Regions from separate parts of the Enterobacter vonholyi genome, predicted to be linked through region 1. Evidence: predicted binding sites of a transcription regulator. Region 1 holds the regulator's gene; each other region holds the start of a gene.
The links. Region 1 encodes PurR, which represses purine synthesis genes. Its sites were predicted from a motif close to CANGCAAACGTTTGCNTG; they were not measured.

Region 2: glyA (serine hydroxymethyltransferase) is a predicted target of PurR. The motif match lies at 1,172-1,189, and genes of this name have one in related genera.
Region 3: AB3N39_RS04655 (nucleoside-specific channel-forming protein Tsx) is a predicted target of PurR. The motif match lies at 708-725, and genes of this name have one in related genera.

What each region holds. Positions count from the first base shown of each region.
Region 1 covers NZ_CP162152.1:1,865,718-1,867,919, reverse strand. Annotated here, with positions in the region: gene AB3N39_RS08900 (MFS transporter) at 1-111, opposite strand, end outside; gene AB3N39_RS08895 (YnhF family membrane protein) at 273-362, opposite strand; gene purR (HTH-type transcriptional repressor PurR) at 660-1,685, shown strand; gene punR (DNA-binding transcriptional activator PunR) at 1,703-2,202, opposite strand, start outside.
Region 2 covers NZ_CP162152.1:3,338,241-3,340,442, forward strand. Annotated here, with positions in the region: gene glyA (serine hydroxymethyltransferase) at 1-1,055, opposite strand, end outside; gene hmpA (NO-inducible flavohemoprotein) at 1,360-2,202, shown strand, end outside.
Region 3 covers NZ_CP162152.1:996,178-998,379, reverse strand. Annotated here, with positions in the region: gene AB3N39_RS04660 (DUF3251 domain-containing protein) at 54-593, shown strand; gene AB3N39_RS04655 (nucleoside-specific channel-forming protein Tsx) at 864-1,742, shown strand; gene AB3N39_RS04650 (YafY family protein) at 1,831-2,202, opposite strand, start outside.

The DNA of each region.
Region 1 (2,202 bases):
GACGTCCACGCCGCGGGCGATGACGGGCAGTAACCCCATCGGGGAGAATTCAGTGGTGCCAATCCCAAAAGCGCCAATCGCCAGGGCCAGCAGGGGAAAATTGATTTTCATGCGTCAACTCCGGATGCCGTGTCATGTGGTGACACAGAACAAAGAAGCGGAAAGCATGACATCAATCACAAAAAATGAGAAGTTAACAAAATGGCAAAAGATTTTTGCCAGAGAAGTAACAATCCGGGGAGTCGGGAGGGAAGGCTCTCCCTCCGCGTAAATCAGTGCAGCGCAGCCGTCAGACCGGCCGCAACAATCAGAGCCAGCACAACAACGGTGGTGAACAGCGAAAACTTAAGATCGGAACTCATCAATTTTTCTCCTTTTAATCCCCACACGAAAAGTGAGCTTGCTCATTTTTGCACAGATTACGTCAAAAATCTTCCTGGATTTATACTGAGAACCACTTTACCTCTTCCCCTTTTCATCAAGATAGGACAAAATTCCACGCTAAATTTATTAGCGTACCGGCCATTGACCCCCTCCTGACGTCCCGTGTCGTTTTCCCGGCGTGCCGCAATTCAAGATTGCGTGATAAGGGTGAGAGAAGGCAAACGTTTACCTTCAAGTTTTTCAGGAGTTTAGGATATGGTCTGGAGTGACATTTAATGGCAACAATTAAAGACGTAGCAAAACGCGCAAACGTTTCCACTACAACCGTATCACATGTAATTAACAAAACCCGCTTTGTGGCGGAAGAGACGCGCAACGCCGTCTGGGCAGCGATCAAGGAGCTGCATTATTCGCCAAGTGCGGTCGCGCGTAGCCTTAAGGTTAATCACACCAAGTCCATTGGATTGCTGGCGACCAGTAGTGAAGCGGCCTATTTTGCCGAGATCATTGAAGCGGTTGAAAAAAACTGCTTCCAGAAAGGCTATACCCTGATTCTGGGCAACGCGTGGAACAGCATTGAAAAACAGCGCGCCTACCTGTCGATGATGGCTCAGAAGCGCGTTGACGGCCTGCTGGTGATGTGTTCCGAGTACCCGGAATCCGTGCTGTCGATGCTCGAAGAGTATCGCCACATCCCCATGGTCGTTATGGACTGGGGCGAAGCGCGTGCAGATTTCACCGACTCCGTTATCGACAATGCCTTTGAAGGCGGTTATATGGCCGGCCGTTACCTGATCGAACGCGGTCACCGCGAGATTGGCGTGATCCCGGGTCCGCTGGAGCGCAACACCGGGGCGGGCCGTCTTGCCGGTTTTATGAAAGCGATGGAAGAAGCGCTGATCACCGTGCCGGAAAACTGGATCGTGCAGGGCGACTTTGAGCCGGAATCAGGCTACCGCGCAATGCAGCAGATCGTTTCCCAGCCGCACCGTCCGACCGCCGTTTTCTGCGGGGGTGACATCATGGCCATGGGCGCGCTCTGCGCCGCCGATGAACTGGGTCTGCGCGTACCGCAGGATATTTCCGTGATCGGGTATGACAACGTGCGTAACGCGCGCTTCTTCACCCCAGCGCTGACCACCATTCACCAGCCGAAAGATTCGCTGGGCGAAACGGCCTTCAATATGCTGCTCGACAGGATCGTCAACAAGCGCGAAGAGTCGCAGTCCATTGAAGTTCACCCGCGCCTGATTGAACGCCGTTCCGTTGCGGACGGTCCGTTCCGCGACTACCGTCGTTAATCCCTTTACGGGGCCAGCTACGCTGGCTCCCGTAACCATTCCCGGTTCAGCGTTTCGCTGTCCCCCAGATAATCCAGCAGCCAGGCCATGGCGGGCGAGACATCATTTTGTTGCCAGGTCAGGCAGCAGGCCGCGTCCGGGAACGGATTTTCCAGCGTCAGTTCAACCCATTCGCCGGTATTGATGCGCGGACGCGCAAAATGAACGGGCACCATCGCGACGCACAGTCCGGCACTGAGGCACGTCGCCGACGATTCCCAGTCCGGAGCCACCACCCGCCGCTGGTTGTCCAGAAGCCAGGTGATACGCTTGGGCAATGAACGGGACGTATCCTCCAGCACCAGCGAGGGCCAGTTGCGCAGCGTATCGTCGCTAAGCGGCCCGTCCATCGCTGCCAGAGGATGATCGCTGGCCACCACGCATTTCCAGCTCAGCATCCCCATGTCGCGAAAGGCGTAACGTCCCCCGACCGGGATCGCCTGCGTCGCGCCAATCGCCATCTCCGCCCTGCCGTCCG
Region 2 (2,202 bases), 1.5 Mb from region 1:
TCGTTTGGCACGCTGTTTTTGTTCACGGTGATGTTGGCGCGGCCCAGGGCAGCGTCAGCTTCTTTACCGGTCAGGTTTTTATCAACCAGATCCAACAGGAACAGGTGGTTTTCAGTACCGCCGGATACCACTTTGTAGCCACGGTTCAGGAAGACTTCCACCATCGCTTTGGCGTTCTTAGCAACCTGCTGCTGGTAAACCTTGAACTCTGGCTCCATCGCTTCTTTCAGCGCTACCGCTTTTGCCGCGATAACGTGCATCAGCGGGCCACCCTGCGCGCTTGGGAATACAGCGGAGTTCAGTTTTTTGTACAGCTCTTCGTCACCGCCTTTCGCCAGGATCAGGCCACCGCGTGGACCCGCCAGGGTTTTGTGGGTGGTGGTGGTCACAACGTGAGCGTGTGGAACCGGGTTCGGGTAAACGCCTGCGGCGATCAGACCCGCAACGTGCGCCATGTCAACGAACAGGTAAGCACCGATGCTGTCTGCGATTTCGCGCATTTTTGCCCAGTCAACGATACCGGAGTAAGCAGAGAAGCCACCGATGATCATCTTCGGCTTGTGCTCTTTAGCCTGCTTCGCCATGTCTTCGTAGTCAATTTTACCGGACTCATCAATACCGTAAGGGATGATGTTGTACAGTTTGCCGGAGAAGTTAACCGGGGAGCCGTGAGTCAGGTGGCCGCCCTGCGCCAGGTTCATACCCAGAACGGTATCGCCCGGCTGCAGCAGCGCGGTGTAGACCGCGAAGTTAGCCTGAGAGCCAGAGTGCGGCTGCACGTTTGCGTAGTCAGCGCCAAAAAGTTCTTTCGCACGGTCGATAGCCAGCTGCTCAACGATATCAACATACTCGCAACCGCCGTAATAGCGTTTGCCCGGGTAACCTTCAGCGTATTTATTGGTCAGCTGAGAACCCTGCGCCTGCATAACGCGCGGGCTGGTGTAGTTTTCGGAGGCGATCAGTTCGATGTGCTCTTCCTGACGTACTTTTTCCTGCTCCATAGCCTGCCACAGTTCGGCATCATAATCGGCAATGTTCATTTCACGCTTTAACATCCGCATCTCCTGACTCAGCTAACAAGTAAATTTTGGCCTGAAAAGGCAGTCCTGTTGGACGACGGGCAACAGTATAACTGATTAGTTCTGTGATAACAGGTCTTGACAAACGATTTTACGCAAACGTTTCCCTACCCGCCACGCAAGGGTTTGAGGAATAAAGATCTCGCCCTTTCCAGCGGATTTCTTTTCAGGTTTGTGATGCATATTTTTCATCTTGCAAAGAACCATTTACAACGCAGGGGTATTTTTTATAAGATGCATTTAAAATACATCATTAAAGTCACATCGGAAGGAAGCAGCTATGCTCGACGCTCAAACCATCGCTACCGTAAAGGCCACCATCCCCCTGCTGGTGGAAACCGGCCCTAAACTCACCGCCCATTTCTACGATCGCATGTTCACGCACAACCCGGAGCTCAAAGAAATTTTCAACATGAGCAACCAGCGTAACGGCGATCAGCGTGAAGCGCTGTTCAACGCCATCGCGGCCTACGCCAGCAATATTGAAAACCTGCCAGCATTGCTGCCTGCGGTGGAAAAAATCGCGCAGAAACATACCAGCTTCCAGATCCAACCTGAACAGTACAACATTGTGGGCGGACACCTTCTGGCAACCCTGGACGAGATGTTCAGCCCCGGTCAGGAGGTGCTGGACGCCTGGGGTAAAGCCTACGGGGTACTGGCAAACGTGTTTATCAACCGTGAAGCGCAGATCTACAGCGAAAACGCCAGCAAGAACGGCGGCTGGAAAGGCACGCGCGCGTTCCGCATCGTTGAGAAAACGCCGCGCAGCGCTTTAATCACCAGCTTCGAGTTTGAGCCGGTGGACGGTCAACCGGTGGCCGATTACCAGCCAGGGCAGTATCTGGGCGTGTGGCTGAAGCCTGAAGGATTCCCGCATCAGGAGATCCGCCAGTATTCCCTTACCCGCAAGCCAAACGGCAAAGGCTACCGCATTGCGGTGAAGCGTGAGGACGGCGGTCAGGTTTCCAGCTGGCTGCACAACGAAGCTAACGTGGGCGACGTGGTGCATCTGGCCGCGCCGGCGGGCGATTTCTTTATGGCCGTTGACACCAATACGCCGGTCACGCTGATCTCTGCGGGCGTCGGCCAAACGCCGATGCTGGCGATGCTCGATACGCTG
Region 3 (2,202 bases), 870 kb from region 1:
TGATGATGCTGGCTACCATTAAGGCGATCCGTTATTTCAAGGAAATAAACGCAATGACAAGACGTTACCTGAAAATATTGCTGGTGGGGAGCCTCTTCACCCTTAGCGCCTGTGCACAGCAAACCGAAGTCCGTCAGTTGAAACAGAGCGTCAATACGCTCAATACGGCGATGGACAAGCTGAACAAAGAAACGGTGAAAATCACCCAGCAAAACGCGCTGAATGCCAAATCCAGCAGCGGGGTTTATCTGCTGCCGGGCGCGAATACGCCTGCGCGTCTCAATAGTCAGATCGGCACGCTAAAAATGTCTCTGGTGAATGTGGCAGCGAACGCAGATGGTACTCGCGCAACATTACGCATCCAGGGAGAGTCCAACGATCCGCTGCCAGCCTTCAGCGGCACCGTCGAGTGGGGGCAGATCCAGGGCACAACGGAGAACTACCAGGAGGTGAACGTGAAGAATCAGCTCTTCACCGCCCCGGCCAGTGTTTTAGCACCAAGCGATGTGGATATTCCGCTTCAGTTAAGCGGCGTTACGCCGGAACAGTTAGGCTTTATCCGCATTCACGACATTCAACCCGCCGCGCACTAATCCCCTCCTTTTTAGCGGAGCGCAATGTCACTCCGCTAACATTTACATTTCGTATGGATTGGCAACATAAATGATTGCCGCTACAATCCCGCCCGTTTAAAGTACGCAAACGTGAACGCAATCGATTACGCGTGTGAGAGATATGTGAAACAACACATATTTTTGTGAGCAGGGATTCCTATAATAGGCACCGCAGAAACACGAAATATTTAGAAACGCAATTCGCGCATTTTTCACTCCCGAAAGGGAATTTCAATCAGTGGCATGATTATGAAAAAAACATTACTCGCAGCTGGCGCCGTGCTGGCACTTTCTTCCTCTTTCACTGTTAACGCAGCGGAAAACGATAAACCACAATACCTCTCCGACTGGTGGCACCAGAGCGTTAACGTAGTCGGCAGCTACCACACCCGTTTCGGACCACAGATCCGCAACGATACCTACCTGGAGTACGAAGCATTCGCCAAGAAAGACTGGTTTGATTTCTACGGCTACATGGATGCACCGGTCTTCTTCGGCGGTAACTCTCAGGCAAAAGGTATCTGGAACCACGGTTCTCCGCTGTTCATGGAGATCGAGCCGCGCTTCTCCATCGACAAGCTGACCGGCACCGACCTCAGCTTCGGTCCGTTCAAAGAGTGGTACTTCGCGAACAACTATATCTACGACATGGGCCGCAACGAGTCTGGTCGTCAGAGCACCTGGTATATGGGTCTGGGTACGGACATCGACACCGGCCTGCCAATGAGCCTGTCCCTGAACGTTTACGCGAAATACCAGTGGCAGAACTACGGTGCAGAAAACCAGAATGAGTGGGATGGCTACCGTTTCAAAGTGAAATACTTTGTACCAATCACTCAGCTGTGGGGCGGTAACCTGAGCTACATCGGCTTCACCAACTTCGACTGGGGTTCAGAACTGGGAGATAAGAGCGGTTACGCAGAGAACGGTATTAAACAGCGTACTAACGACTCCATCGCCTCCAGCCACATCCTGGCGCTGAACTACGATCACTGGCACTACTCTGTAGTGGCGCGTTACTGGCACAACGGCGGCCAGTGGAACGACGACGCCGACCTGAATTGGATGAAAGAAAACGTCCGTTCTACCGGTTGGGGTGGTTACCTGGTTGTAGGTTACAACTTCTAATCAGTGTGGGTTTCGCCCGGTGGCGCTACGCTTACCGGGCCTACGACCCAAATGTAGGCCGGGTAAGGCGTAGCCGCCACCCGGCCTTTTACTGCTTCACCTTCCGCAAAAAATCCGCCAGAGACCTGTCCGCGCTCTCGCTAAAACGCCTCTCCGTAGCCACAATATTGAGGCATCGGTCGAGCCGGAAACAGCGATAGTCATCGCGCCGTTCACACCACGCAGCCAGCAGCCAGCGCTCTCCCCAGAAGAATAGCCCCAGCGGCTGAACCTCACGTTTAGACAGCTGTCCGGCTTCATCACGGTAATGCAGCGCCAGCACGCGCTGGGCGGAAATCGCCTGATGAATCATGTCAAAATCGCTGCGGGAGTGGCTTTGCATGCAAAAGTCCGGGGCGTAGATCCGCGTCTGCTCCGCCTTTCGGCGGCTCTCCTCGGGCAGAATCGCCAGCACCTTCTC